One region of the Halobacillus sp. BAB-2008 genome, then DNA from elsewhere that is predicted to be linked to it. Evidence: riboswitches for the same ligand, from Rfam matches in the RefSeq annotation. Region 1 holds a riboswitch; each other region holds the start of a gene.
The links. A riboswitch is a leader RNA that binds a small molecule or an ion and turns the genes downstream of it on or off. The one in region 1 is predicted to bind S-adenosylmethionine.
Positions count from the first base shown of each region.

Region 2: another riboswitch for S-adenosylmethionine. It lies ahead of D479_RS17850 (Na+/H+ antiporter NhaC family protein); the one in region 1 lies ahead of msrA (peptide-methionine (S)-S-oxide reductase MsrA).
Region 3: another riboswitch for S-adenosylmethionine. It lies ahead of D479_RS06195 (methionine biosynthesis PLP-dependent protein); the one in region 1 lies ahead of msrA (peptide-methionine (S)-S-oxide reductase MsrA).
Region 4: another riboswitch for S-adenosylmethionine. It lies ahead of D479_RS03515 (O-acetylhomoserine aminocarboxypropyltransferase/cysteine synthase family protein); the one in region 1 lies ahead of msrA (peptide-methionine (S)-S-oxide reductase MsrA).

Region 1 is NZ_ANPF01000043.1:518-8,611, reverse strand. It holds gene D479_RS10380 (DinB family protein) at 1-224, opposite strand, end outside; gene D479_RS10375 (AIM24 family protein) at 389-1,084, shown strand; SAM riboswitch class I at 1,220-1,340, shown strand; gene msrA (peptide-methionine (S)-S-oxide reductase MsrA) at 1,458-1,931, shown strand; gene eutH (ethanolamine utilization protein EutH) at 1,994-3,133, shown strand; gene D479_RS10360 (hypothetical protein) at 3,173-3,430, opposite strand; gene D479_RS10355 (ribonuclease H-like YkuK family protein) at 3,500-4,024, opposite strand; partial or broken gene D479_RS10350 (hypothetical protein) at 4,217-4,748, shown strand; gene D479_RS20750 (hypothetical protein) at 4,812-5,042, opposite strand; gene D479_RS10340 (DUF421 domain-containing protein) at 5,293-5,901, shown strand; gene D479_RS10335 (thioredoxin family protein) at 5,956-6,294, shown strand; gene proC (pyrroline-5-carboxylate reductase) at 6,610-7,452, shown strand; partial or broken gene proB (glutamate 5-kinase) at 7,495-8,094, shown strand, end outside.
Region 2 is NZ_ANPF01000088.1:768-8,201, reverse strand. It holds gene D479_RS17850 (Na+/H+ antiporter NhaC family protein) at 1-1,276, opposite strand, end outside; SAM riboswitch class I at 1,394-1,498, opposite strand; gene D479_RS17845 (ABC transporter substrate-binding protein) at 1,567-2,643, opposite strand; gene D479_RS17840 (ABC transporter ATP-binding protein) at 2,661-3,434, opposite strand; gene D479_RS17835 (ABC transporter permease) at 3,458-4,279, opposite strand; gene D479_RS17830 (hypothetical protein) at 4,465-5,139, opposite strand; gene D479_RS17825 (hypothetical protein) at 5,136-5,888, opposite strand; gene D479_RS17820 (ABC transporter ATP-binding protein) at 5,860-6,777, opposite strand; gene D479_RS17815 (GntR family transcriptional regulator) at 6,774-7,151, opposite strand.
Region 3 is NZ_ANPF01000023.1:4,505-12,598, reverse strand. It holds gene metH (methionine synthase) at 1-628, opposite strand, end outside; gene D479_RS06205 (bifunctional homocysteine S-methyltransferase/methylenetetrahydrofolate reductase) at 609-2,468, opposite strand; gene metC (cystathionine beta-lyase) at 2,455-3,651, opposite strand; gene D479_RS06195 (methionine biosynthesis PLP-dependent protein) at 3,648-4,781, opposite strand; SAM riboswitch class I at 4,851-4,961, opposite strand; gene D479_RS06190 (DUF4385 domain-containing protein) at 5,048-5,494, opposite strand; gene glsA (glutaminase A) at 5,484-6,455, opposite strand; gene D479_RS06180 (cytochrome d ubiquinol oxidase subunit II) at 6,543-7,568, opposite strand; gene D479_RS06175 (cytochrome ubiquinol oxidase subunit I) at 7,587-8,094, opposite strand, start outside.
Region 4 is NZ_ANPF01000011.1:2,223-10,316, reverse strand. It holds gene D479_RS03520 (homoserine O-acetyltransferase) at 1-306, opposite strand, end outside; gene D479_RS03515 (O-acetylhomoserine aminocarboxypropyltransferase/cysteine synthase family protein) at 338-2,011, opposite strand; SAM riboswitch class I at 2,126-2,235, opposite strand; gene D479_RS03510 (DUF2188 domain-containing protein) at 2,383-2,580, shown strand; gene D479_RS03505 (NAD(P)/FAD-dependent oxidoreductase) at 2,668-3,894, shown strand; gene D479_RS03500 (hypothetical protein) at 3,925-4,377, shown strand; gene D479_RS03495 (TetR/AcrR family transcriptional regulator) at 4,662-5,507, opposite strand; gene D479_RS03490 (efflux RND transporter permease subunit) at 5,591-8,094, shown strand, end outside.

The DNA.
Region 1 (8,094 bases):
CGGTTGGTTACCTTATGGACTGGTTTTTCCGTCACCTGCTGCTGATCTCCTTGCTTAAGTGATCTGTTCACCTGATGGATGACGAACTGTTCGATTAAGTACAAATGCTCCAATACTTCCATAATAGACCAGCGATTTTCTGCCGGTTTCACCGTATGTTTGGAGGCGGGAATCTCCCTCACATATTCGAGCAGCTGCTCTCTTTTCTCATCTAAACCATACATATATAGCTCTCCTTTTGTGTAATGACATGGTAACCCGAGTCTACCATAACAGTAGTGCTGATACGTAAAGAAAAGGACTTGAGTAAGTTGAAACATTAGCGGGTATGGAAACGTATGACAATCATGAGCTTCTACATTGGCCAATCATTGAGGGAGGAATCAGGATGGGAAATTATTCAATACAGGAATTTATCAGGCAGACGAAGCAGGACGATTCGGAAAACGATTACTTTGAATTGGAAACCCCGAGGATATTGGAAGTTAATTTGATGGACCAGGTGTGGGCGAAAGCCGGGTCTATGATTTCTTATAACGGAGATATTAAATTTGAAAGGGAAGGAATATTGGAGCATGGAGTGGGCCGCTTGTTCAAGAAGGCGATGACTGGAGAGGGAAGCTCTCTTATGAAAGCAACAGGGAGGGGGGCATTATACCTCGCTGATCAAGGTAAGAAGATTACAATCTTTGACTTGGACAATGAGACGCTGACGGTGAACGGCAATGACCTTTTGGCCTTTGAACCGAGCATAAACTGGGACATCAAATTGATGAAAAAAGTAGCCGGCATGGTATCGGGCGGATTGTTTAACGTTACTCTCTCCGGAAGTGGTCGTGTAGCTATTACCTCTCATTATGAACCGCTGACTTTATTAGTGAAGCCCGGTCAGCCTGTTTTGACCGATCCTCATGCAACAGTTGCCTGGTCCGGGCATTTGGAGCCTGCTTTCAAGACAGATGTCAGTTTCAAGACTTTCATCGGCAGAGGGAGCGGGGAATCCATTCAGATGAAATTCGAAGGGGATGGATTTGTCATCGTCCAGCCGTTTGAAGAAGTTTACACAACGAATAGTCAAGGCTGATTATCGTCATTCCCGTTGTGGTTCCTGCATAGAATGAAGGGAGAGTCCTTACAAAAAAATTTGAGCTTCCCCCTTTACTTCATTGGAAAAACGTTGTAGTATGTAAATTAACTTAAATTAAATAATAACGGAAACTTCTTATCCAGAGAGGCGGAGGGACTGGCCCTTTGATGCCCGGCAACCATCGAATCAATTGTACAATTGACGAGAACGGTGCCAATTCCTGTAGAGTATTTATTGCTCTAAGAGATGAGAGGATCGTACGGATATTTACGACCCCCTTTTCTTACTGGATAAGAAAAGGGGTCTTTTTGTTTACTATACCGTAAAGGCTCTCGATAGAAGTTGCGTTAAGGGAAGGGAAAGATGTCAAATGGCAACAGCTATTTTCGGTGCAGGATGTTTTTGGGGAGTAGAGGCGTTTTTTGAGAAATTTGAAGGCGTAACAGCTACAAAGGTCGGCTATATCGGCGGGAAACTGGAGAATCCAACCTACGAACAAGTCAAAACAGGTAAAACGGGGCACGCGGAAGCCGTCAGAATCGAATATGACCCGACAAGAATTACGTATTCCGAATTAATTAACATTTTCTTTGAAGCACATGATCCTACTTCTAAGAACAAGCAGGGAATTGATGTAGGACATCAGTACCGCTCAGCGATTTTCTATTCCGACGCGAGTCAGAAATATATTGCGGAAGAGAAGATTAAAGAGTGGGAGGAGAAGGGGACGTTCAAGCGGGCGATCGTCACGGAAGTGGAAGAAGCGACCTCCTTCTTTGAAGCGGAAGAATACCATCAGAAATATTTGCAGAAAAACGGTTCTGCTGCATGCAGCATCGGATAATAAATGGATCAAGACTCCTGGGGCCCGGGAGTCTTTTTTAGAGGGAAGAGAGGGATGGGGTTTTGTGGTTCAATGACGGCGTACTAATTCTGCTGTGCCTGTTTATGGTTGCCGGAGCATTTGATTATTATTTTCTAAATAACCGCCTTAAAATCGGGGCACGTTTCTATGAAGCGTTTACGATGATGGGTTCGCTCGCCTTATCCATGATTGGGATCATTTCTCTTGCTCCCGTTTTGTCCGAATGGCTGGCGCCCGTAATTTCTCCGGCATTTCAGTGGTTCGGAGCAGATCCTTCCATCTTTGCTTCCATGGTGCTTGCCATAGATATGGGGGCGTACCCTTTGTCGGAGGCGCTGGCGGTCGATGGCAGGGCCGCCCTGTTTTCCTGGACGCTCCTCGGAACGATGATGGGACCGACACTCGTGTTTACGATTCCGGTCGCGCTTACGATCATCAAAAAGGAGGACAGTCCTTACTTTGCCAAAGGAGTCCTTGCTGGTATAGCGACCATTCCGCTCGGCTGCCTTGTTGGAGGAGCGTCCGCCGGATTTGAATGGGGGTGGATGTTCAAACAGTTACTCCCTGCCATCTTATTAGCAGTACTTGTCAGCGCAGGTTTATTTCTTTTTCGTAGGCTTACGATTAGAGTGTTCGCTTATTTAGGCAAGGGTATGGAAGCGATCCTGTTGATCGGATTGTTGCTGATTGCCATTGAAACATTGACGGGGCTTGTCCTGATCCCTGGTATGGCTCCTTTTTCTGAAGGGATCATTATCGTAGGTAAGATTACCATTACGCTTGCTGGGGCCTATCCGTTTGTAACCATTCTGAATCACTACTGCCGAAAGTATTTCTCTGCTTGGAGCCGTGTACTGGGCGTGAACGAAACGGCGCTTACCGGACTGCTTGCTTCCTTAGCGCATCATCTGCCCATGTTTGCAATGATGAAGGAGATGAACCCGCGCGGTAAGGTGATCAATTCCGCCTTTGCGGTGAGTGGGGCTTTCGTCATCGGCAGCCATCTCGGTTTCGTTGCCGGGGTTGAACCGGAGATGATCCTGCCGGTTATCATCGGCAAACTTACTGCCGGCATGCTGGCCGTTCTGCTTGCCCTGTTTATAACCAGAAAAGATGCTGTCGAAGAGAAAACGACACCTTCTGCAGTACATCTCTCATCTAATAAAAATTATGTTTTGTGAAACTGAAAAGAGGCGCATACATTTGATGTATGCGCCTCTTTAGTTGTATCCAAAAATCAATCGTGTGAAGAATAGATACCCAAGAATAACGGTTATGATAACAAGGATTTGCAGACATAAACCAATAATACTGCACACCTTACCGCTGATGGCTAAATTCCTTCCCTCCGCTTCCTCTCCCGTGCTGAGTACGGTGTTGGCATAAATGATCCCCATGATTCCTGTAATAAGTCCGAGGAAAGGTAAAAAGATCGACAAAATGCCTAAAACGAGTGACGTCATTGCTTTTTCGTTCATCATCAACATCCTCTGCCTGTGTTTCTCTATAATAGAAGTATAACAAAAAGAAGAGAGGGAGGAGTCCATTCATTTTGTATATCGGTTCGCATAACTGCTGGCCACAATGGAGTCCGGTTTGATTTTCGGTTCCATTCCCAGGGATTCAATCCTTGCGACCATTTCGTTCACATACACCCTGGTCCTGTTACGCTCGCCGGAACCGATGTCCAGATGCCCTTCCATTGTAAATGTGGCCCCTTTATAAATGTGGGGGAGAACGATTTCTATCAGCTCGTTCTTCCGTTCTTCTGTGAACAGCGATGCTACCTGTTCTGTAAGGGAAGTTTCATAGGAAATGCGCTCATGGAGCGTGGTCATTTTCCTGGGAACAGATTCTTTGCGGAAACAAGCCCAAGCTCCTTTGCCTACCCTTTGAATGACAATTCCGGTAATGAACAACGTGTGGGAAGGGTGTACTTGAGAATCGGTACCAAGCATCAGGCGGTAATTGGCAAGGGGGTCGCTCAACATGAACGTCTTAATATGCGAGAATGCTTCGGCAAAGCTCATTTTCTTATGGGTAAGGTTTTGAAACATATCGAATGGATTCATATCAAACAGCTCCTTTGTTTTCTATAAAGAAAATATCGGACTACATAGTTTTGTCTCATTACTGTTTAATAGAAGTATGTACAGAAATAACTGGGAATATATGTTTTGAGTGGATTGCTGACAATGGTTGTACATTCTATGCTCTGTGAGGGGCCGGTATACCTCGGGCAGTGGAAAGGGGAGGGGAACAGCATGTACGAGGCAGAGGAGAAGAAGCGAAGCTTAAAAGGCAGAGTGATTGTCGGAATTGATGGATGGAGCCGATCGGGAAAAACGACATTCGTGCATCACCTGTGTCAAAGATTTGAAGAAGAAGGAATCCATACGGTAGTCTTTCATTTGGATGATCACATCGTAAACTGGAAAGACCGGTATCAAACGGGATACCCTTCCTGGCAGGAATACTACTATTTTCAATGGAAAGTGAAATGGCTGCAGGAGCATTTGTTCCGCTTTGTGCGCGAGAAAGATAAGGTCTGTCTTCCTTACTTACTATGCCCCTGATGCAGATGACCATCAATGGAAGGAAACGCGACTTCCGGAAGCCTGTGTTATTTTCATAGAAGGTGTCTTCCTGCAGCGCGAAGAATGGCGTACCTTTCTTGATTATGTTGTATTTCTAGATTGCGACAGGGGTGTGCGCTTTCAGCGGGAATCATCAGAAACACAAAAGGATATTCATAAGTTCAGAGAACGGTATTGGCCGGCGGAAGACCATTATCTGCTTCAGGTTGATCCGACCGGCCTCGCGGATCATGTAATAGATACAACCCGAAAAGACGGCTGCTCAAAAGATGAAAATCCATACGAGCACAATAGTAACAGCGAAAGTAATGGCATATATCGTCGACAGTAGTGGAATGCTGCTGGAATTCCTCCGGTCGTCCTTCAGATTGTTTACATCATTTTCGTACGAGGGATTTTCCTCCTCTTTTGACACAGATCGGGCAATCCAAACCGTCCCGATGAGGGCTGTGACAGATACGGCAAGAATGATTCCAAAATAAAAAGCGTACACGGCATTCTCTCCTATCCTTGGCTTACTTCCATTATAAGGGTTATCACGTATCGGGCGATACCGGTTTTTCAATTATTCTGGAGCTTGAAAAAGATCCGCGTTAATCCCACCTTCTGCAAAGCATCTCCTGCGAATCACAACAGACGCATACTGTTGCTTATCAGTATAATTGCGGAAATTGGATAATAATGATTCATCTTGCAGGATAAACCAATTTATTTTGGAAAGCATACATAGGGAGGTGAGAGCGATGGATTGGATATGGAAAGCGATTTTGATCATATTTGTCGGCACCATTATTCTAAGAATAGCCGGCAGAAAGTCGATTTCACAAATGACCTTGTCCCAAACAGTAATTATGATTGCCATTGGATCCTTGTTGATACAGCCGGTAGCCGGCAAAAATATCTGGGTCACCTTCGGGGTAGGCGGTGTCCTGGTATTGACGCTGATGCTCATGGAATACGCTCAGGTAAAATTTGATTTTATGGAGAGATTTCTTACAGGACGATCCGTCTCTATCATAGAAAATGGTCGTATGAATGAGAAAAACATGAAGAAGTTACGCTTCACTGTGGATCAATTGGAGATGAAGCTGAGGCAATTGAACGTTACCTCCATCCAAGATGTGAAAACGGCTACCCTGGAACCGAATGGACAGATCGGTTATGAATGGAAAGACTTGAAGCAACCTGCGACGAAACAAGATGTTCAGATGATCCACACAGAGTTGAATCGTATTCTGCAGGCGCTGCAGTTGAATGGTACACAGGATAGGAATGGAAAGGGTAATCCAGATATATTCCAAGAAGTCGAACAGAAGAAGCATATTCAGCCACCTCCGGATCGACTACAGTGATTCAAGTTTTACAAGAAGTAAAACATTCCGAATCCTGATATAATGAAAAGGGAGGTGAGCATATTGAAATCATTACACTCTATAGAGGAAGTGGATGAGTTTGTCGCAGGGAAAGGCTTGTCCGTCCTTTACGTTTCCCGACAAGGCTGTTCCGTTTGTCATGGTCTGTATCCTCAAGTAGAGGAATTACTGGAAGATTATCCAGAGATTGAGGCGAGACATGTCGATACCGATCAACTTCCTGAAGTAGCCGGACAGTATTCAGTCATGACCGTCCCGGCGGTCCTTGTTTATTCAGAAGGGAAAGAATGGTTTCGAAAGGCACGTTTTGTACCTATAGGAGAACTGAACGCGCAGCTGGCAAAGCTGAATCACTTTATTAACGAAGAATAAGGGCATCTGTTGAGGTAGGATCAACAGATGTCTTTTTTATTTGGACTCACTTTAATTTATCAGTCAATTCAGTCAATTTGCGCTTATCGGGATTTTCTAGAAAATTCAACCCGCATATACAATCATGAGCCGAGATTATTCACGATGAGACGGTGTGAAGTGGATATATCTCTCCTTGAAACCGTTTACACTCACTAATTGGCTCTTAGAGAGGTGACTTGCCGAAAAACCCTTGAATAACTATCTGCCAGTGTTATTATGAAAAACGTCTTGAAGAAAGCGAACAAAAAACGCGAACGGGAGAGATTAACCCAAATGATTAAACAAACGATTGCTTTTCTAGGTGCAGGCTCAATGGCTGAAGCGATGATATCCGGAATGGTGGAATCCGGCAATATTCCAGCGGACAACATCGTTGTAACCAATCGAAGTAATCAACAACGTTTAAATACAATTTATAATAAATACGGCGTGCGTACAGTATTGAAAGATGATCTGGATTATTCGGAAATCGACCAGTTCATTCTTGCAATGAAGCCAAAAGATATTGATGGAGTCTTAGCGGACTTGAAAGATAAATTAACTGCTGATCAAGTGCTCGTATCTGTTCTTGCAGGTATATCCACATCTTATATGGAGGAGCGCTTAAACGAAGGACAGAAAGTGATCCGTGTCATGCCGAACACATCGAGCATGCTTCGGGAATCCGCTACGGCGATTTGTCCGGGAGCATTCGTAGACATGGAGAATGTCACAGTGGCTAAGGACCTGCTTCGTTCCATCGGAGAAGTTTTCATTATTGATGAAGACAAAATGGATGTATTTACTGGAATTGCGGGTAGCGGACCGGCTTACTTCTATTATCTAATGGAGCATATTGAAGAAACGGGACGTGCGGAAGGCATGGACCGCGAAACCTTACGCGAGATCGGAGCACAGACATTACTTGGAGCAGCCAAGATGATGTTGGAAAGAGAAGAAAGCCCGACGGAGCTGCGTGAAAATGTGACATCCCCGAACGGTACGACTGCAGCAGGTTTAGAAGCTTTGGATGCCAATGGTGGAGGTCATGCCATTTCCCAGGCAATCTTGGGTGCAGCAGGACGTTCCAAGGAACTAAGTAAAGAATTAGAAGGACTACTTGTAGGAAGTAAATAAGTGGAATCAATAGATGCGAAAATGTTAAATAGGAGTGATAGGTTGACTCAACAGAAAAAAAGGGTAGTAATTAAAATAGGCAGCAGTTCTCTTACCAGTATGCATGGTGAAATCAGCAGACGTAAATTAGAAAAATTAGTAGATGAAGTCGTCCGTTTGAAGGACGACGGCCACGAAGTTTTACTCGTATCCTCAGGTGCCGTAGCGGCAGGCTATCGCAAACTCGGTTGTCTGGAACGCCCAAGTTCCCTTCCGGAAAAACAAGCCGCAGCATCCATTGGCCAAGGATTATTGATGGAATCTTATTCCGATCTTTTCCTGTCCCACGGCTATATGGGCTCACAAATTCTCATCACTAGAAGCGACTTCTCAGACGAAAATCGTTATACCAATGCACGTAACACAATCAATGTCCTCTTAGAACGCGGTATCATCCCGATTGTAAACGAGAACGATACCATTACCATCGATCGACTGCGGTTCGGAGACAACGACACGCTTTCTGCTAAAGTAGCTGGACTCGTCGATGCAGATCAACTAATCATTCTATCTGACATTGATGGACTTTTCGATGACGATCCACGTAAAAATGAAAATGCTGAACTACTCGATAAAGTCCACGAAATTACACCGGAAATCGAA
Region 2 (7,434 bases), on a different contig from region 1:
ACTTAGGAAACTTGAAGACAATAGCAAGAATTCCGGACACGGCTGTTAAGATCGGATAAATACAAAACGGTACGATTGCAATAGGTGAAATCGATGCCACACCGGCTACAGCAAGGAGTTGGGCTCCGTAAGGAATGATTCCTTGAACAGAGCTTGCGAAGATGTCCAACAGGCTGGCGGATCTTCTCGGTTCAATGCCGTAATCATCAGAGATCTGTTTGGCTAATGGACCGGCCGTGATGATCGAAATCGTGTTGTTTGCAGTGGACAAATTGATCGCGGTTACGATACCGGCGATCCCGAACTCTCCACCACGATTAGACCGGACACGTTTATTCACCGCTTCCAGTAGATACTCAATTCCGCCGTTGTAACGGATCAGCTCTACAAGTCCTCCGAGCAAAATAGCGATCATAGACAACTCCTGCATGTTAGCGAAGCCGTCTCCGATCAGGTTAATCAGTTCCATCCCCGAGAATTTACCGAGAATCAAACCGACAATTCCGGCTGCTACCGTTCCGCCGATCAGAACGAATATGACGTTTACCCCAAGGATGGCGAACAGGAGCACTCCGAGATATGGAATGACTTCAAGGAAATTATACGAGTATGTTTCCCCAAGATCTGCACTCGCACTGGCTGTCCATACTGCAAAAATAACCGCTGTTACTATGGCAGCCGGAAGAACGATAAAGAAGTTCGCCTTGAACTTTTCTTTCATTTCCGTGCCTTGTGTTCGAACAGCTGCAATGGTTGTATCAGAAATGATGGAGAGGTTGTCCCCGAACATAGCCCCACTTACAATGGCTCCCATAATCAGCGCCACACCAATATCTGTTTGTTCTGCGACACCAAGTCCGATCGGGGCTAAAGCTACAACTGTCCCTGTGGAAGTACCCATGGAAATGGATATGAAACACCCAATGACGAACAGGCCGACGACCATCCATCCACCAGGCAGGTAGCTCAGGCCAAGGTTGACGGTGGAATCTACAGCCCCCATTCCCTGTGCGACGGAAGCAAATGCTCCCGCGAGCAGGAAGATCACAACCATCAAGATGATATTCGGGTGTCCTCCCCCTTTGGAGAGTGTCATGATTTTCGTTTCAAAATCTGTTTTTCGATCCATAAGCAGCGCTACCAGTATAGCTGCAAACAGAGCGACGAGTACAGGCATTTTGTAGAAGTCACCTGTCACGATCCCTGAACCAATGAACAATACAATAAATACTACAAATGGAATAAGTGCAAAAATATTTGCTTTCGGTTTTGTCATCTTTTCTGCCTCCTTCTTGGTGAACTCATGAATGTTTCTGTGATACAGACAAGACCAGGCCAAACAAATAAAAAAGAAGCCCTCTTTAGGATAAGAAGGCTTCTTTGTTTCCGTCCCCTCTTATCTGTCAGGTCTAAAACCTGCTGGATTTAGCACCGGCCAACTGTGTTGGTGGTTGCTGAAGCTTCTTAGGACCAGTTCCTCCACTTCTCTTGATAAGAACTATTCAATTGAGTCTCTCGTTACTTTACATCATTTTTTTCTCTCTGACAAGAGAAAAACTTGGAATGTTACTTTTTATCATACTCTCCGATAATGTCCACGGCTTTGGCTGCCAGAGAAGGGTCTACAGCCTCATCGAAATCTACATCGCCGATGATGGCACCATTGGAGTTGTAAAAGTCGAACTGATCTTTAATATCCTCCACGAACATACTGCCGTCCGGATCCAGTCCTGTCACGCCGACTTTCTTCCATATTTCAGGATCCTTCAAAGCGGTGTGTTTTGTCATGATATCAATGACTTCATCAAGCCCCTCGCCGTGAAGAAATGCATCGTTGTAATCGCGTACCCCCTTCAAATAAGCAGCCATGAAGCGGAGCGATACGTCTGTTTCTTCTTCAACAAATTCCGGTGAGCCTAGAACCATCGCGATTTGTGCTTCTGGAGCATAATCCGTAGCATCACCGAACCGCACATGTAACCCCTGCGATTCTCCCTGTGTTATCAAAGGCTCTATCTGCAGGGCAGCATCTATGGATTTATTCCCCATCGCGGCCAACATATTACCGAAATCCGACATTAAGACGACCTCTACGTCCTTCTCAGTCAAGCCGGCATGCTTCAGCATTTCATGGAAGATGTAATCATCCACGGCATTCTTTGAAGATACAGCAATCCGTTTTCCTTTAAAATCGGCATACTCCTTGATTTCATCCTGAAGGTCTTCTCTAATAACAAAACTGAAGTAGGAATTGCCATCGAAATAGTGCCCTTTATCAGCGATGATCTTCACATCGATTCCCTGAGCGATCGCATTGAAGAACGAAGCGGTGGAGACTCCGCCGGCGATGTCCACTTCACCGGAAGCAAGCGCCGGCAGCATATCATCACTGTTGGCGAATGTCGTAAATTCAATGTCTATGTTATAGTCATCGAAATATCCTTTCTCTTTCGCGATGTAAAATCCTGCACCGGACGCCGCACCGTCCTCTGCAATAACTACCTTCTGACGCTTCTCAAGCGGAGCCAGATCGCCGGATACGGTTTCTTTCTGCTTTCCTTGTTCAGACTCCTTATCACTGCAGCCTGCTGCTATACCCAAAAATAAAAAAAGAGAGATAAAGATCCATAATGATTTACGCATGGGATGTTTCCCCTTTCTTAAATCCTTGATCGTTGCACTTCTTCCTGAAGATGATTCCAGACCTCCACGAATTGTTCCGCCATGACAGGGTCAGCCCTGACCTGCTCCATATTTCTTGGTCTGGGGAGCTCGATTCGTTTTTCCTTTACAATCCTCCCCGGCTGGGCACTCATCAAGAGAATCCGGTCGCTGAGCAGGAGTGCTTCATCGATACTATGTGTAATGAAGAGGACCGTTTTTTTCGTTTCGGCCCAGATGTTGAGTAATTCTTCCTGCAGGATGAATTTATTCTGTTCATCCAATGCTGCGAACGGTTCATCCATCAACAATATTTCCGGGTCATTTGCGAATGCTCTGGCAATGCTCACCCGTTGTTTCATTCCTCCGGAAAGCTCTCTAGGGTAAAGCTTGGCGAAACGCTCCAGCCCTACTTTTTCTAAATAATACGCGGTCCGTTCCTTGATGACCGCCGCTGGTACACGACGCATTTTCAAACCAAAACTGACGTTACCCTCCACGGTCAGCCACGGAATCACCCCCCGTTCCTGGAAGACCATCGACTGAAGTGGCCGGTCTTCCTTTGCTCTTGCGATGGTGAATGACCCGGAACTCGGTGTTTCCAAATCGGCTAGAATTCTGAGCAGTGTCGTTTTTCCGCACCCGCTCGGTCCGACTAAACAGACGAACTCTCCATCGGCAATATCCAGATTGATTCCTTCCAATGCTGTGACTCTGCTTTCCTTTTTATAAAATACTTTCGTCAAATCCCTGATGGAAATTTTCGCATCCATTCCACCTTCCCCTTTCTCCTTCATCAACGCCAAGGGAGTAATTTACTTTGCAGTCCTCTCAAGATTAATGAGAATAAATAGCCGAAGAACGAGATGAGTACGAGCCCTACAAACATTTCTTTCAACATGAATGCCTTATAGGAGGTCCAGATTAAGTAGCCGATACCGGAATTCGCTCCCATCATTTCCGCTGCCACTATCGTAAGTAAGGCGATCGCCTGCCCCATTTGAATCCCTTCAAGCATGACCGGTAAGGAACCCGGGAGAGCGATTTTGAAGAAAAACTGTTTCGAATCTGCTCCGTAATTCTTTGCTACGTCCAAATATATTCTGTCGATGTTGATGACACCGGCAACTGTATTGATGACTACCGGAAAGAAGACACTTCCTGCGATCGTCACCACCTTGGAAACTTCCCCTACTCCGAACAGAATGATGATGATCGGCAGGAGAGCAAGTGTTGGAATCGGCATGAGAGCCATGATCAAAGGCGACAGGAAATGCCGGATTGGACCATACAAACCCATCAGCAGTCCGATTGCAATAGCAGGGATCACTCCGAGAAGGAATCCTGCAAAAATACGATATAATGAGATTCCAACATGGCTGAACAGTTCTCCGCTCCCTGCCATCAACCAAAAGGTTCCCACGATTTGCGTAGGAGGCGGGAAAAAACGGGCATCCATCAAGCCTGTACGGGACAAGATTTCCCAAAGCAACAGAATAAACACCGGGGAAGCTATGGTAAGTGTTTGTTTGAACCGTTGACGTATACGCCTTTTTCTCCATTCTTGCTGTTCATTGAGCAAAGGATCCTGTGCAGCAATCCTTTCCGATTCTTTCATGTGCCACCACCTCTTGTGCTAAGTTATGAACTTCTGCCCATATGTGTGAAAAAAGTAAAAAGAATCAAAAAAGCGCGGGCAGATACCCGCGCTTTTTTGATTCTTCGTCTGTAGGAATTGCTATGTTTATTAGGTGATACCTGAGCCTGTACTCATCTGTTCTCCGTTAAGTAAAACTCACCGATTCAAGATTCCACTTCTGTAACATACACTTCGTCATCCGCTTCCACCGTCATGTTCTCAGGAATTTGTAAATACAGGACCGACATGCCGGAGGACATACTGCTGCCGCCTGTGTTCTTTCCTTCAGAGAATTGTCGGAAAGGAAAAGAAGGATCGAACTGATAGAAAGTCTTCGTTACTTGTTCGCCGGAGGTTACGACCAGCCCCTGGTTCTCAAAGGTTACCACAGGCTCCTCTTTGACAGGGATCTGCCAGCCATTTACGACCATAGGTGACCGATACTGATAGAGGTGTATGTTCTTTTTCGACTCTACTTTTTCTACGATAACGGACGTACCAAGCCCGCCGGGAGGGCTCACTTTCACGTTCAGCGTTTTCCCTCCAAAGGAGAAGGTACGCTCATCTAAAAGGTATGCCTCGTCTATCTGATCAAGGTTTCCCTCTAACAAATGGCTGTACATAGCATCGTCGATATCCGACGAACTCGCCGCTTCCCCTGGCATGGGATCAGGCAGGAAGAAGGTGAAAATTGTCGAGAGTACTAACACGCACCCAAATACGAGGAAGATCAAATGGCCGGTCTTAGCCATCTTGACACTTGCACCCTTATACTTCCCGTTAAAAACAGCTGCCAAGGTGACAAGCAGGAAAAGAAAGACTGCTAACACGATGATCATGACCGCTTCACCTCCAAACGGCCAGCAATCCAGAAGCTTCCAACGAAACAAGTAATGGAAACGAGCAGTGCTTTCACAGCGAATAAAACAATATTTCCTTCATCAAACAGAACCTCAAAGAGGTAATTAGCCAAACCGTCTTCGCCACTTCGCTGCATCAAATACGAAATGCCGAACATCAAAACCGGAATGATAAGAAGAAACAGTCTGTTCCACTGCAGGAATACACCAAACAAATAACCGGCACCGGCAGCCAGGAAAACCATAAGGATGACGGCAGCCATCCCAGCACCGAATAAAGAAGCTTCCATTTCGTGAGCCGGCAACAGTTGACCGTCCTGCACTACAAATGTGTACACCGCTGCCCGCAGTACATTTTCTGAAAGGACAGCTGTAAGCCCGGCTATCCCGCAAACCACGAGAAGAAAGCCGACGGTAGACAGATGACTCGTAAGGCGGGTCGATACAAAGGGAAAATCATCTTCACGGTAAGCACGCGTCGTAAGGAGCAGTGCCGTCAAAAATCCCCAAAAAATCGTAAAGGAAATAATTAAATCCCCGGAAAAGATCTGCGATCGGACTTCAAAGAACTCTCCTCCCATGAATTGTGCCCCCGTTCCCATTAAAGAAAACAAGATGCCCATCACCTGTATCGTTACAAGAGACGTAAACACTCCCGGATGGGACCGCCACTTGAACGCGAACTGCTTTTTAATAACATCACCTGTCCTCACTTCGATCAAAGACATCGTCAATTCCTCCTCTGCCAACCTTATCTTCCGTCATATATACGCAAACATCACTGGCAGAGACAGGAGCGATACGAATGCCTTCCTTCCTCATCTCCGTCTGTTCCGTTTCCGTCCAGTCATTTCTTACGATGACACAACTGTTTCTTTCCTCAGGAAGCTGTTCATAAAGAATTTCTCTGTTCTGGGTCCATGGCCTCAGTATCTCCAGGGGTGCAGTGAGGCGGACGGCATACTCCTTCAGTTCATCCATGCTGGTCTGGAGAAGCAGCTTCCCCTTGTGGAGAAGAAGCACTTCCTCCAGTATGTCTTCCATTTCCTCCAAATGGTGCGTCGATAAAACAATGGTGCGCGGAGAGGACAAATAGTCTTTCAACAAGGCACGATAGAAATCTTTTCGAACGGCTGCATCCATCCCTGTTGTGGGCTCGTCGAAGATTGTCAAGGAACATCGTGTGGCAAGACCGAAGATCATGTGAAAAGTACTTTCTCTTCCTTTTGAGAGCGTATGATGGCGTTCCCCGCGCTCAAAACCGAAATAATCGAATAAACGTAAAGCAAGATCATGATCCCAATACTGGTAAAACCTTTTCCCTTCCATAAGGATTTCTTCCAAAGTCAAGGTTGCAGGGAAAGACATCCGGTCATCGATATAAACAGAATTAGCCGATATCCTCAAATTATTGAACGGATGTTCTCCAAATACTTCCACACTTCCTTTCGATTCTTTCACCATTCCGGCAACAACCTTCATCCATGTCGTTTTACCGGCACCGTTACGTCCGACTAAACCAACGATTTTACCCGCTTCAATGGAGACGTTCAAACGGTTCAGGGCTTTCTTCTTTTTATATGTTTTGGTTACGTTCTCACATTTGATCGCCTTCACTCTTTCGCTCCTCCCCATGTTTCTTTAATGAGCGTGATTACTTCCTCTTCAGTCATTTCCAACTTCCCTGCTTCCTTCACAAGATCGTCAACCAAACGCTTCATTGTCTTGTTCCTCCGCTTTTCCTTTATAATCGCATTCGCTTCCTCCGCCACGAATTTCCCGAGTCCCCGCCTGTCATAAAGAACACCCTCTTCCGCTAATTTCGTCAGCCCTTTGGCCGCAGTCGCCGGATTGATATTATACATATCCGCCAGCTTATACTGAGAATGCACCTTTCCATCTACTTGAAAGTGTCCTTGAAGAATCTCATCCTCCATCCATTCTGCGATCTGGATGTAAATCGGCTTTGCACTCCCTGCGTCAAAATTCAACTTGTCACCTTCCTCCAACATAGTGCATTAGTGTTGTAATGTAGTATATTTCATCAAGATCAGAAAAACAACAAAAAAAGGAAAAATTAAATAAGTTTCCCTTAAATAACGACATTTTTCCATCCAGGAATATTTACAGTAGAAGATTTGTTTTATATAGGAAAATACTAGAAAAAAAACATGCAAACTATCGAAATATTTGTAACGCTGATGTTACATTCGTAAAAAAACACTTCGCATAAAAAGTCTGTCAACCCTGTCATTCTAGTAATTTGTATCTTGT
Region 3 (8,094 bases), on a different contig from region 1:
CCTCGATGCTCTGCCCGGCAAGGGTGGTTCCCATCGGTTCAATCGTTCCGGAAATCAGAAGAGGAAGCTTCGTATTCGTAGCTTCACTTGCTTTCGTTATACCGACGAATGCGGCTTTGACGTTGAGCATATCCTGAGACGTTTCTAAAAGCAGGAGGTCGACGCCGCCTTTGATAAGTCCTCGCGCCTGCTCCTCATATCCTTTGGCAAGCACATCGAAAGTAGTGCCTCCCGTGACGGAGAGTGTCTTCGTCGTGGGTCCCATTGCGCCTGCAACAAATCGGGGACTGGTTTCCGATGAGAAGCGGTCGACAGCTTTCCTCGCAATTTTTGCGGCGGCGATATTTATTTCTTCAGCCAGATGCCCCAGATCATACTCATCAAGAACGAGGTCAGTCGCTCCGAAAGTGTTCGTCTCGATGATATCGGCACCAGCCTCCAAGTATTGGGTGTGAATCTTCTCCAACAGATCAGGGTACGTCAAATTCAAGTATTCATTGCAGCCCTCGTAGGCCTCTCCGCCAAAGTCTTCTGCGGATAAATCAGCATCTTGAATCATTGTGCCCATGGCTCCATCAAGAATCAGGATGCGTTTCTCCAGCTGTCGTTCAAACCAAGTGGATGCCATCAGTAACCTTCCTTTCCCGTTGTGCGGTCTTTTCTTTAATGTAATTCGTTAATTCTACAGTCATTTCGTAGCGCAGAAATGGAGTAATTAAATAAATGCCGTTAAACAAATCCATAGCGGTGTCTATTAATGATTTTGCAATGCTGATGCCTTCGGCCTGAGCTTGTGTTTTGTCGGTTCCTGCTTGTTCCATTCTCGCAAGAATTTCAGGAGACAGCTGAATTCCAGGCACTTCATTATGGAGGAATTCTGCATTCCGTGCGCTTGTTAACGGCATGATACCGATGTAGATGGGAGCTTCAATATGTTTCGTTGCTTCGTAAACCTCTACGATCTGCTCATGATTGAATACAGGCTGGCTGATGAAGTAGTCTGCACCGTATTTCATTTTCTTTTCCATTCTTCCGACTGCCCTGTTCAAGTTCCGTACGTTCGGGTTGAAGGCTGCAGCGACAGAGAAGGAAGTACGTTCGCCCAGTGATTTTCCGGAAAAGGAGATCCCTTTGTTGAGCTGCTTGATGTAATGGATCAAGTCGAAGGACGATAAATCATAGACCGATGTTGCACCAGGGAAATCGCCGATTTTCGTAGGATCGCCTGTCACAGCAAGCAACTGCTGAATGCCGAGCGTATGCAGACCCATTAAGTGGGACTGGAGGCCGATCAGGTTCCGGTCCCGGCAGGCGATATGGACGAGCGGATCAACGCCGTACTTGGTTTTGATAATCGATGCCATCGTATCATTGCTGATCCTCGGTGATGCAAGGGAATTGTCAGCAAGCGTAATGGAGTCAACACCCGCATCCTGAAGCGCTTTTGCTCCTTCAAGGAACTTATCCGTGTTCAGTTTCTTAGGAGGATCGAGCTCGACAATGATGGACCTTCCTCTTTTGGCGCGTTCATGTAAATGCTCCAAGTTCTTTTCCGGTGAGGACAAGGATACACCGTTCCCTTGTTTAACAGGAACTTCCTTCTTTCGAATCGGCTCTTTCCCTTTTACTGCAGCTGCAATCGCCTCGATATGTTCAGGGGTTGTTCCGCAGCACCCTCCGATCAAACGGGCTCCTTGTTGGTAGAGGGACTTTGCGCTTTTCTCAAAGTAATTCGGATCGGTCGCATAGACCAATCTTCCATCCTGGAAAGCAGGGAGACTAGCGTTCGGGTAGGCGGACAGGACGGCCTTATCGGGAAGGGGAACGTCTTCCAAAGATTGAATCATGTGATAAGGACCGAGGCGGCAGTTCACCCCGATAATGTCAGCTCCCTGCTGTTCTAATTGCTGAAGGGCGTCGGATAAGGAGGTGCCTTCTTGGAGAACGCCGGCTTCATGCATGGACACCTGCGCAATAATAGGCAGATCGGTTTCTTTTCGTGCAATCTCCAGCACTGCCTTCAACTCTTCCAAGTCGTAATACGTCTCCAGGAGAAGGCCGTCCACTTCTTCAAACAATAAACAATAAAGCTGTTCGCGGAAGCTGCGTTTGATTTCTTCCAGGCTGAAGCTCTGCTTCTGGACACCACGTATTCCGCCGATCGTTCCGACCACATAGGTTCCTTCATGAGCCGCTTGTTTTGCAAGTCGTACGGCAGCAGTGTTAATCTCTTTTACTTGTTCCTGCAGCCCGTAGCGTGTCAGTTTAATATAGTTTGCTCCATAGGTATTTGTCTGAATAACATCTGCACCGGCATTCACATAGGCGCGGTGAACGTTTAGAACTTCTTCAGAATGAGAGAGGTTCAGTTCTTCGAAGCAGCGATCAATACCATAGGAGTAGAGGAGGGTGCCCATAGCACCATCACCGATCAATGTTTTGTTCTGTAATGCTTCACGTAAGTTCATGGCTCGGCCTCCCATTCGTAGTAAATGCATATGGTTGAATCTGTTTGAGTGCTTGATAGAAATCAGTCAGCAGCTCTTCCGGGTTTTCCAATCCGACGGATAGGCGGAGCAGTCCATCGGTGATGCCGCGCTTTTCCCGTTCTGCTTTCGGCATGGCAGCATGAGACATGCGTGCAGGATAGGAGAGAATTGATTCTACTGCTCCGAGACTCACCGCAAAGACAGGGATTTGTACCGCTTTGGTGAATTGTCGGACCGCATCTTCATCTCTTAATCGAAAAGAAAGTACCGCTCCCGCACCATCCGCTTGGTAGGAGTGGGTGGAACTGCCCGGATGACAGGAGAACCCTGGATAGTACACTTCTTCAATCAACGGATGCTTCTGCAGCTGCTCTGCAATTAGTTCCGCCGAGCGGGAAGACTGGGTGAGTCGTGTGTGCAGCGTCTTAAGGCCGCGAAGCACGAGCCAACAATCGTGTGCGCCCAAGATCGATCCGAATGAATTCTGCAAAAATCCTAAACGTTCAGCAATTTCAGGGCAGCCGGTAACAGCGAGACCAGCTACGACGTCACTGTGGCCTGCAATAAATTTTGTAGCGCTGTGAAGGACAAGATCGGCACCTAATTCTAACGGCCGCTGGAGGGCCGGTGTCATGAAGGTGTTGTCTACAAACGTCCAACATTCATTGGCTTTTGCGAGCTTCGTTACCGCCTGTATATCAGTGATCTTTAAGGTGGGATTGGATGGTGTCTCAATATAAAGAACCTTCGTGTTCGGTTGGATGGCTCGTGCCACTGCATCCAAGTCTGTCATATCGACAAATGTGTGATCGATCCCAAATCGATCGAGCACGTTGGTGACCATGCGGAACGTACCCCCGTACACATCTTCTGTAATGACGATGTGATCCCCTTGCGATAAAAGCATGAAAGAGGTGGAAATAGCGGCCATGCCGGATGCGAAGGCGAAGCCGTGGGTGCCGCTCTCCAGCCCGGCGATCGTGTCTTCCAAGGCTTTTCGTGTCGGATTGCCGGAACGACTGTAATCATAGTCGCCCGGTTGATCGAAATCCTGCTGGTGGAACGTGGATGCTTGGTTAATTGGAACACTGACGGCACCTGTCTGCGGATCAAATTTATAATCGCTGTGCAGTAGACGGGTTTGAATGGAATGGTCGGTCATTGTGCAATCTCCTCCTTCAGTAAGCTGCTCAAGGTCTGTTCCAAATCTTCCAGTAAATCATCGATGTGCTCAATTCCTACAGAGAACCGAAGCAGACGGTTGCATACTCCGTATCCCGTGCGGATTTCTTCCGGTATATCCGCATGCGTTTGTGTAGCCGGATACGTAATAAAGCTTTCAACCCCCCCGAGACTTTCTGCAAAACATATCAAGTTCAGGCTGCGCAGAAACGGGTCGATCCACTGCTCATGCTGCAGACGGAAAGAAATCATTCCGCCTCGCCCCGGATAGAAGACGTCTGTTACCGCAGGGTGCTCTTTTAAATAATCCACAACGGCTTTCGCGTTTGTTTCATGCTGCCTCATTCGCAGCGGAAGGGTCTTCATTCCGCGCATAAGCAGCCACGAATCAAGTGGGGAAAGGACGGCGCCGGATGTATTCTGATGGAACTCCAGCGTTTCGTTGACCTGTTTTCCTTTACTGACAAGAATACCTGCAAGTACGTCGTTGTGACCCGCAAGATATTTGGTTGCGCTGTGGATGACGACATCCGCCCCTTCTTCCAGCGGTTTTTGCAGGACGGGAGTATAGAGCGTGTTATCGACAAGCAAAAGCAGGTCGTGTGCTTTTGCCAGTTTAGATACCTCTCGGATATCTGTTGTATGCATTAGTGGATTTGTCGGTGTTTCAATGTAAATGGCTTTGGTCTGATCGTTGATGTAAGCAGTCAAATTATCCAGCTCTTTGCTGTCACAGTAGTGGAAATTCAGGCCGTAGCGTTCTTTCATATGCTCGAAGAGTCGGTATGTCCCGCCGTATAGATCTTCTGAAACGATAATTTCGTCCCCTTGCTTAAATAGAGAAAGGGCCGTTTGGATGGCAGCCATTCCGGAACTGAAGGCGAACCCGGCTTCGCCGCCTTCGATATCAGCAATGGACTTCTCCAGAGCCTGCCTGGTCGGGTTTCCTGTCCGGGTATAATCGAAGCCTGTGGATTCCCCTAAGCCGGGATGACGGTATGCGGTAGAGAAATAAACAGGGGGATTTATCGCGCCTGTGGGCTCTTCTTTCTGGTTTCCAGTTTGGACGAATTTAGTATCAGTGTGCGGACACATGTGAACATTCCTCATTTCTAGTAATCTTGTATATAAATAAAAAAAGCCTTCTTAGATAAGAAGACTTTGACGTTTCCGTTCTTCTTCTTATCTTCCAAGTTGAATAGACAACTTGCTGGAGTTAGCACCTTTCTGGTTAGACCAGGGGTTGCTGAGGCTTCACAGGGCCAGTCCCTCTGCCTCTCTTGATAAGAGATTCAATTGTATAAATGTAAATGTTGTTGACTACTTTACACTACTCAGAAACTTTTGACAATATACCTTGTAGAAATTTTTTACTTTTATCCGTATTTTTCTTGGTGTCTCCTTTTTTGCTTCAGATACTCTTCATCTTCACGCACCAGCTTCCATTTTTCTTCAAAGATGCGTGCCGATTCCGCTTTTTCTTCATCGATCTGCCGTTCGTTCACCTTACCGTCATCGCCGTACTTTTTTCCGCCTTTATAATTGGCGTATCGTCTGGAGCGTGTGTATCCCATCTGGAGGAATTTACGGGCCATATCCATACCTACAATATCTTCTGCTTTCTTATATTCAAGGAATTGCTCATATATCTTCTCGGAAGATTCTTTAGCAATTTCCGGTGTTTTGAATCGCCAATTCGGCAGGATCTCACTCTTGTAAGGCTCGACAAGGAGGACCCCCTGCTCTCCTTTACCGACCCGGTACTTTTCCGGGTTTTCTTTGAAATTGATATGGTCGAAATCAAGATCGTAGTCAAACGCCATTATGTTCCTCCTCTGCATCTGTATTTTCCACCCCGAACATATTTAAGCCGAGATCTTTGGACAATTTTTTGATTAAGGCTCCGCCGGCTGTGCTGTTCCCCTTCTTATCAATGGCAGGCCCGACGACACCGATTCCCATCCGGCCGGGGACGGAACCGATGATGCTGCCGGATACACCGCTTTTGCAGGGGAACCCTGCTTCTACTGCATAGTGGCCGGATGAATTGTACATGCCGGAAGTCATCATGATCGCCTTCACAGTCCGAAGATGGTGGGGTGGGATCAGCCGCTCTCCGCTTGCGGGGTCTTCGCCGCCTTTTGCCAGAAAGAGTCCTACCTTCGCGAAGTCTGTACAGCACATCATGACTGCATTCATTCGGAAGTAAAGGTCGAGTGCTTCTTCTACATCTGTCACGAGTGTCCCGTTGCTTTGCATAAAGTATGCGAGAGATCGGTTTCTTGCTCCGTTGCCTATTTCTGCTTCGTAGACTTCTTCACTCATCTCCAGCTGATCATTACTTGTGATGCGGCGAAGGAAAGTAAGGTACCGGTCGAAGCGGGTTTCCGTATTCTGCCCCTTAATGAGAGAGGCGACAGCAATAGCTCCTGCGTTGATCATTGGATTAAACGGTTTGTGGTTCACATGTGATTCCAGTTGACTGATCGAGTTGAAGAAATCACCCATCGGTTCCATTCCTACGGTTTGGAAGACGCGGTCTTTCCCGAAATCCTGGAGGGCAAGCATGAGGCCGATGATTTTGGAAGTGCTCTGCATAGGAATGTGCTGATTGTCTCCACCGGCGGAATAGGACTCCCCGTGTGTTGTGAGGATGGAAACACTTAAGTGATCTTTGATTGTTTCATCGAAATGAGGAATGGTCATATTGACATTTCCATGGGAAGCGTACGGTTTGCTGTCTTCGATTGCTTCCTCTAAGTATTGATTGGTCAACTTCTTCATAGTTTCACCTCTCTTTGTCTCTATGTACCCCGTACGGTCCTAAGGATAACGATATAAAAAAGAACGGCAGCTTAAGCTGCCGCTCTTCTATTCCTGTTTCAAGTAACGGCGGTCTTTCAGGAACAAGCGCCAGAACAGGATGAAAGCAGGAATCAGAATTCCGAATCCAATACCGTAGACGACAAGCATCTGATAAAAGATGTCCGGATTTGTGAATCCTTCTTCTATAGTCAAATCAGGATAAATCAGATAGGGGAGGTGCGCATTGCCATAGGCATAGATAGCGATGCCGTATTGAATGATGATCGCAAGGACGGCAAGTCGTGATAGTCCACGCTGTCCATTCTTCCGGCGGATGAACAAAAATGTATAGCCGATCAGGAAGAAAAGAACAGATAATCCGAACGTAAACCAGTTCGCCTGGATATTGTCAACGATCCATGCCGCCTCTTCCGGGAAGGTACCGATGGTCAACATGGCCACGGCAATACTGACCGGTCCAAGCCAAATGGCATGCTTCCGGAACGTGTGATACGCCTTCCAATCGTCTGCCTCTTTTGCATAATCCATCAAGAAGACGGCCGAGATGAATAATTCCGTCGTCAACCCGAAAGCGATATGCATATATAAAGTAGGGTGGGACAGAAGCTCTCCATAATGGAGGCGGGGGTAATCATTATCGAAGTCGATGAATCCTCCTAATGTGATAGGGAGGATACTGACGAGCAGCGCCGGAATGATCAACCCTGTGAATCCCGATGTGATACGAAGCGTATTCTTAAATCGATCGGTATGGTGCTGAAAAACCATGAACGTCGTTCGGATGGTCAAGAGCAAAATACCCAGAGCGACCGGGACGAGCAGAATACTTCCTAAGAGCGTCGTTGCAAATGGGAAGAAGGTTACAACGGAGACAACGAAAATGACGAGAAAAACGTTGGTTACTTCCCATGTCGGTGATAAGAACCGGTTGGCAATCTGAGAGGCGCCGGTTTGCCTGCTCTTACTGTAAATCATTCCCCAGAAACCGGCCCCGAAGTCGAGGGAACCCAGCATAGCGTAGACAAATAGTAAACTCCATAAGATAGTAACCGCCAATGTAGATGCTTCCATTACTCATCCCTCTCCTTTCTAAGTGGTTTCTGAAGGTTCCAGATCTTTGGTCACTGGATGCTTCTTGAAATAATAACGAAGGACGAAGCCGGTGACGAACAACAGGGTGATATAGAGCGTAATGAATAAATAGAACAGAAATCCGACACTGCTGGATTTTGTCGCCGCATCCCCGGTCCGGAGTACATCGGTAATGGTCCAAGGTTGTCTTCCTATACAGCTGAAGCACCAACCGCTTTCAATTGCAATCATCGCAAGGGGACCGCTTACGACGAACAAAGCGAGAAGCCAGCTCGGGAACTCCCGCTTGAGAACATGCTTCCAGAAAAGGGCGATCATCGCTACAAATATCAAGACGCTGCCGATTCCCACCATGACATTAAAAAGGATGTGGACGTATAAAGGGGGCCACAATTCTTCCGGCCATTCGTTCAATCCCATGACTTCCGTGTCAAATCGGTCTCCTGCAAGAAAACTTAGACCGCCGGGTATTTCAATGGCATATTTGACCCGCTCTTCAGCTGCC
Region 4 (8,094 bases), on a different contig from region 1:
CGCGGGTCCTGTAGAACCGTGACAGCCGCCGAGCACGTTGAAGGTAATGACTTGATAGTGTTTCGTATCGATGGGACAGTCGTCTCCGATCAAGCCAGCCCACCAGCCAGGTTCTTCCTTTGATCCGACTGCCAATTGGTTTCCCGTCAACGCATGGCAGACTAAAATGACAGGAGCATCCGCTTTACCATAACGCTCGTAAGCGAGTTCTACATCAGTCAGCCGATCTCCTGACTCTAATTCCAAAGGACCAATGGAAAGGACTGGACTTTCTGTTTCCTGGCTGACTGGGTTTTTCAATGACATGAACGAATTCTCCTTTCCGTAATGCTTTCGATTAGACCGATTGTAGAGAGGAGGAGATGCTTTTTCCTGTACGAACCGCTACGACAGCGTCATATATTCGTATACCGGAAATCGTGGTTTCCTCATCCTCCGCTATTGCCTCATTAATCCACAAAATTCCGTGCGGCTGCTGCTCGATAATCGGTTCATCTGTGTTCAACCGGTCAAAATGAAGGATATCCACATAAGTAGGTGCCTCTTCTTCTGAGGATAGATCCACAATCGTATAGCCGAGTTGAGCAAGTCTGTTTACATCCTCCGGAGAAGGACTTGTGGTAAACCCGATCGTTCTTTTCCTCAGTTGGCCTTCTGAACGATCCAAGGATGATTGTAGAATCGGCAGTGCTGGATGGTTCCTGTTTTTACTTGCCGACCCAGCACCTGTAGCTTGGCGGATGGCAGCATCCAATTCATCAATCAAGTCATCAACCGACTCCAGGCCTACAGACAGACGCACGAGCTCCTCGGTGACGCCCGATTTCTTCAGGTCATGCTCGTTCAACTGTTGGTGTGTGGTGGATGCGGGATGAATAATTAACGATTTTGCATCGCCGACGTTAGCTACATGGGACCACAATCCGATGTTGTCTATCAGTGTACGACCAGCTTCCCTGCCGCCTGAAATACCAAAAACGACGATGGAGCCGTGGCCGTAATGGAAGTACTTCTCAGCAAGGGGGTGGGTAGGATGATCGGGTAATCCCGGATAACGCACCCACTCGACTCCTTCATGTTTTTCTAAATACCTGGCAATCTCGAGTGCCTGATCCGCATGCTTTTTAATTCGGAGATGCAGCGTCTCCAACCCTTGCAGCAACAGGAAAGCATTTTGCGGGCTTAGGCATGCCCCGATATCCCGGAGAAGTTGGACGCGGAGTTTAACCGCGTAGGCTGCGGGACCGAGATCGGCGTAGCGGATTCCATTGTAGCTCTCATCCGGAGTTGTAAATCCAGGGAACTTCTCGTGGTCCCAGTTAAAACGGCCGCTGTCAATGACGACACCGCCAATCGTCGTGCCGTGTCCCCCGATCCATTTCGTAGCGGAGTGGACGACGATATCCGCGCCCCATGCGAAAGGTTGGCATACATAAGGGGTGGCAAAGGTGTTATCGATAATAAGTGGGATGTGATGACTGTGGGCTACAGCTGCCACTTTCTCGATATCGAGAACATCCAGACTCGGATTTCCAATCGTTTCCGCGAAAATTGCCTTTGTATTTGAGGTAATGGCTGCTTGGAAGTCGTCATGGCTGCTGCCTTCAATGAAACGAACATGGATTCCATACCTCGGAAGGGTATGGACGAAGAGGTTGTATGTGCCGCCGTAAAGGTTGGAGGAAGCAACGATTTCATCTCCGGCTCCTGCAATATTCAAAATGGCGAGTGTGATCGCTGACATTCCGGAAGAAGTAGCTACAGCTGCGGCTCCGTCTTCCAATAAAGCCATCCGCTGCTCGAAAGCATCCACGGTCGGGTTCATGATCCGCGTATAAATGTTTCCCGGTTCTGCAAGGGCGAACAGGTTCTGAGCGTGGTCTGTGTCTCGGAAGACATAAGAGGTCGTTTGATAAATCGGCACTGCGCGGGAACCGGTAGCCGGGTCTGGCTCCTGTCCGCCGTGTAACAACAAAGTCTCTGGACCGTACGGGTGGTTAGGGAAAGTCATCAATCATTCTCCTCCTTGGATTGTTGTTCCTAGGAACCTCTACCTTGGTGGCGGAAGGCAAACGAAAAGCCCTCTTCTGTAAGAAAGAAGAGGGCTGTATGTACGGATTACCTCCCCTTATCTTTCAGATCACCGGATCTGTAGGATTTAGCACCTTTTCAAGTCTATGCTTGATGGTTGCCGGGCGTCGTAGGGCCTAGTCCCTCTGCCGCTCTCGATAAGAGTGTATTCGATTAGTCTGACTTGTTTGAAATTATATACGTGTGCCTGTGCAATGTCAAACCCTTTCTCTGAGGCCTTTGATGTTTGAGTATGCATCCAGCTGGGAATGCTCTTACTACATTCAAAAATAGTAGAGGAGTGAAGATAGAATGAAAGAATATAGTGTAGTCCCAAATAAAGACGTAACAGGCTGGTTTGTTAAAATCGAAGACGTGGCTCCGACAAATCTTTACGATGAACGTGATACTGCCATCGAAAAGGCTGAAGAAATGGCGAAAGGAAATTCACCAAGCAAGCTTTCCATTATGAATCAGAATCACGAAGTAGAAGAAGAGCGCACGTACTAATACATGACTCCCGGAAACGGGAGTTTTTTTATGTTATGAATCTGGTAGAGTGGAAGCAGGATTAGTAGCAAAGAAGAGGGGATCTTTATGGACAATCGCTATGATGTGGTCATTACAGGTGCACGGGTGGCAGGCGCGAGTTTAGCAGTTCTGCTTGGAAAACTCGGAAAAAAAGTACTTCTTATAGATAAAGCTCCTTTCCCGAGTGATACGTTATCAACTCATTATATGTCGCATACCGGTTACTTAGAAGAACTCGGCATTTTAGACAAATTGCTGGCTGGCGGCCTGCGGAAGGTGGATCGGATGAGGACACATATCGGTTCCAGTTACATAGATGGCCCGAGGTCTGCCTACACGGTCATACCAAAGCGTGACCGCCTGGATATGCTTCTTATAGAACGCACCTTCCTGTACGAGGGAGTAACCTTTCTTTCAGAGACAGCTGTGCGGGAGGTTTTGTGGGATCAAGACCGCATGGTAGGGGTGAGGATAAAAGGGAAAGGGAGAGAGAAAGAGGTGTATGGTGATTTAATTGTCGGAGCAGATGGTAAACATTCGACGATCGCCCGCCAGGCAGGTGCGGAAGTGTATCACGATACACCGCCTCTCAGACCAGTGCTGTACGGATATTTTGAGGGAATTCCCCCTTTGGAAACGCCTACTACGGAAATATTTCTTCATGAAGGAAGAATCGGCTTTTTGTTCCCAATGGAACAAGGAAGAGATTGTATCGGTCTTGAGGTTCATCCGGATGAGTTTAAAACTATGATGAAAGATTCCCCCGAAGCGTTTGTCCGTATGTACAAGCAGCTGTATGGAATGGAAAAGCGGTTGGAGAATGCCCGTTTGCAAGGAAGTATCATCGGGACCTCAGGGGTGCCTAACTTTTTCCGTAAACCTTATGGAAACGGATGGGCCCTGATCGGCGATGCAGGTCACAGTAAAGACCCAAGTACAGGACTTGGGATTAATGATGCTTTCATGCAGGCGTTTCTGCTCGCAGATGCGTGCATGCGGATCGATGCAGGTGATGACAGGGAAGTGGTCATGGAAGCTTTCCAGAAAAAGCGGGATGAACACCTCTTCCCGGGCTTTCAGTTGACGCTGGATTATATCCACTCGTTAAAAAGGTTCTCGAAGAATGAACTTGCCCTGTTTCAAGCGATGGCTGCCAACCCGATGGTATGGAACAAAGTGGCGCCGAAATTGGGGGATTATTTGAGAGAAGGGACCAGAGACTTTCCTCTGCTTTACCAATCTGTCGAAATGGAAGCGGAAGCATTCGGATATGACAAGGATTCCTCTCCCTGACGGCGAACTATATAAAGAGAGGTGATGGGGATGGAATGGACGAAAGAAACCGCATATGCAAAGCTGCAAGAGGTTTATACAGATAAGGTCATGCAGGAGGAGAAGCGGAGAGTGTTCCAACAAGTTTACCGGCACCTTCGTGAACATTTGGATGATCTATGTGTCAGTCATGGTTTAAAGGAGCAGGCGGAGAAACAGCTTGGATTCTTTAAGGAATATACGTTCATGCCGGGAGATAATCTGTTTCAATCCATGCGTCACGTTTTTCTGTTGGCAAGAGGCGAAAGAAAAGAGGAAGAGGCAGTGACCAGGCAGCACTTGGAACGGATCTATCGCGCGCTTTATCAGCCGGCAGGTTTGAAGAATCCATATATCCCGGATTCGTTTTGGGATACACCGGTCGGGGTAGCTTGTCTTGTTGCGGAAGAAGGAATTGAAGCGGCTTATCCTGTGCTCGATCAAATCATGGAAGCGGAGAAATAAAACCAAAGCCAGTCAAATTTGTGACTGGCTTTGGTTTGCTTACGCAGTGGTTTTGGAGTCGGTGTGCTCCGGGCTTTCCACGGGGCGTCCGGTGCTCCTCGTAGCTTTTATCTACCAGGGACCTGTCTGTTTCCGCTGATCCAGTTGCCCATTTTCATGTCCCAAGATTGTCCTACTATAAGTCAAGGAACGAGAGAGTGTTTGAACAAGAAACGTTTTTACATATGCGGAGAGGATTATTGTTCTATCTTTATCCTCTCCAGTTTCCACACAGGTTTGTAATCTTAGATTCTGTAGAAAAGGCGGAGCTCCTGCAGGAATCCTTTATAATCCTCGAGGGGTTCTAAATTGGCAGCGAGAGCTTTCAAAATGGCGGGACGTGGCTCCTCCCGTTTGATCTCTTCCATCAATACAGTTAACGTATCCGCTGTATCGCGGTCTGCCTCTTTTTTTCTGGTCTTTAATTCTTCGAGGAAGAACTTTTTACGATTGTCTGTAAAAGCATCCGGCAAAATGTTCTTAATAAAGGATTCGTTGATGACTGGTTGGTCATTGTGCTTCTCGAACCCTTCCACTATATAATCCGCGTATCTTAACATGGAACGCGAAATTGCTTCATAGTCTACGTCAGCTGCTTCAATAATAATTAAATCCATATAACCCTTCAGTATTCCCTGCATTAACAGGCTGACTTCCCAGAGGATATCCTCTTTGTCTTCTCCGTAGATTTTCCTTAGATGGTAATGGTAGAAGAGGTAGGATTGAAGTCGTGTTTTATTGATGAACTCCTCAATATTGTCATTGAACGGAATGGCCTGCTCGCGGATCTGCATTATTATGAAATCTCTGTGCGCTGCTAACTCTTCATAGGTGACCTGCATCTGTTTCAGGAAGGTTTGGCGGGCATCTAAATTTAATTCATTAATGCTGTCGATCTTCCCTTGAATTTGATCATAGTAATAGTGGAAAATGTCCATCAGCAAGGCGTCTTTTGACTTGAAGTGAAGGTAGAATGCACCTTTCGATATTCCGCATTGTGTAGCAATTTCCTGTACTGATGTCGAGCTGAACCCTTTTTTGGCAAACAACTTGATTGACTGTTCAATGATATAGGTGGACTTCGGTTCCATATATGTTTCGCTCCTTTGACGTTGAAAAAAGGTGGACTTCCCACTTGACCATGACTGTTCGGTCATATATATTATATTGGTGAGTGACTGAACGGTCAAATGGAAGGGGAGAGTTCTTTTATGAAAAAATCATCGATTTTTCGATGAATAACAAATTCGCTGTTTGGCTCATGACAATTCTGATTACAGCCGCCGGACTGTATGCGGGATTGAATATGAAGTTGGAAACCATTCCAAACATAGAGCCGCCGATTATAACAGTGACTACTACTTACCCGGGTGCGACACCCGAAGAAGTGGCATCCGAAATATCAGAACCACTGGAGCAACAGGTCGGTAACTTGAGTGGTGTAAAGACGGTAAGTTCGACCTCCTATCAGAATGCATCTTCACTTCAGCTGGAGTACAGCTTTGATAAGAGCTTGGACGAAGCGGAAGACGAGCTGCAAGAGGCAGTTGCGGATGTCGCCCTGCCTGAGGATGCTCAGGAGCCGTCCGTGTCCCGCTTGAACTTCAATGCTTTTCCTGTCGTAAGCTTCAGTGCCATCGATAAAGATGCCTCTTTGGAAGAACTGACGCAGGAAATGGAAGACACTGTCGTACCGGCACTTGAAGGTCTGGAGGGAGTTGCAGATGTTCAAGTTTCCGGACAACAGCTGAAAGAAGTCCGTATGACACTGGATGAGGACGCGCTTGCAGAACGCGGTCTTGATTCAGAGACGATCAAGAACTTGATACAAGGTTCGAATGTCAATTTCCCATTAGGGCTGTTTACGTTCGATGATTCACAGAAATCTGTCGTTCTGGATGGCAGTGTAGCCAATATAGAAGAATTGAAAGAATTAGAGATTCCTGCTGTACCTGCTTCTGGAGGCGGGGAAGCGCAGCAGGCCCCGGGCGGCCAGAACAGCCCGACAGGCACCGATCAGGCACAAACGACTTCTTCCATCCCGACAGTAGCGCTTGGAGACATCGCTGATATTGAAGTCGTTGGAGAAGCGGAATCCATTTCCAGAACCAATGGAGAAAATTCTATTGCTGTTCAAATCGTCAAGTCGCAGGAAGCGAATACAGTTGATGTCGTAAATGCGGTGAAAGCAGAGACAGAAGACCTCCAAACGGAATTGGACGGAGTGGAGTTTATTTATTCCTTCGACCAAGGAGAACCGATTGAAGAATCTGTCAGCACGATGCTGAATAAAGCGTTGTTTGGTGGAATCTTCGCTGTCATCGTCATTCTGTTGTTCTTAAGAAATATTAAAACGACTATCATATCTATTATTTCGATCCCTCTATCCCTGCTGATCGGGATCATTATCCTTAATCAAATGAATATTACGCTGAATATCATGACGCTTGGAGCTATGACGGTCGCCATCGGACGTGTCGTCGATGATTCCATTGTTGTTGTAGAAAACATATACAGGCGAATGTCTCTGCCTGGAGAATCATTGCGGGGCAAAGCGCTGATCAGGGAATCGACAAGAGAAATGTTCATGCCGATTCTTTCTTCGACGCTCGTAACCATCGCGGTGTTCCTGCCGCTTGGGCTTGTGGAAGGAACGGTCGGACAGATATTCCTTCCATTCGCTTTGACAGTAGTATTTGCTTTGCTGGCTTCTTTACTCGTTGCTGTCACCATTGTACCGATGCTGTCCCATACGTTATTGAAAAGCGATAAAATTAAGCAACAGCCTCATGAAGAGGGCGGCGGCCGGCTCGCTCGCTGGTATAAGTCAATATTGACCAAGGCTTTGAATCATAAGATCATTACATCGATTATCGCTGTTGCTGTATTGGTCGGGAGCATAGCCTTACTTCCTCTTGTCGGAACGAGTTTCCTTCCTGATCAGGAGCAGAAGATGGTCATCGCGACGTATAACCCGGAACCGGGTCAGACATTAGAGGATGTAGAGGCAGTTGCTGATGAAGCGCAGGACTTCTTCCTCGACCGTGATGGGGCGGAAACAATCCAGTATTCCGTCGGTGGAGAAAACCCAATGAACCCGGGTGCGTCGAATCAAGCGATGTTCTTCGTAGAATACAACGATGACACGGAAGCTTTTGACAAAGAAACGGAAACGGTCATTAAGGAATTAAACGCGAACTCAGATCAGGGAGAGTGGGTAAGCCAGGACTTCTCTGGTACTGGTTCAAGCAGTAACTTGGAGCTGAGGGTATATGGAGAAAATATCGATGAAATCAAGCCGGTTGTGACAGAGCTGGAAGATCTTCTTTCACAAGAAGATAACCTTCGTAATGTCGACTCCAGCCTTTCAGAATCCTACGATGAATATACACTCGTAGTGGATCACGATAAACTGAGTGAACTTGGCGTTACGGCTGCCCAGGTAGGAATGGAACTCAGCCAAAATAGAGAAGAACCTGTTCTGACAACTGTGCAGCAGGATGGAGAAGACTTGAACGTTTACTTAAACGTGGAGGAACCGGAATTATCAACGATAGAAGACTTGACCTCGCGGGAAATTCAAACGCCGCTAGGCCAGACGGTTCCGGTTTCTGAAGTGGTTGAAGTGGAAGAAGGAACGACTGCGGATACGATTACTCGTCGAGACAATCGTGTGTA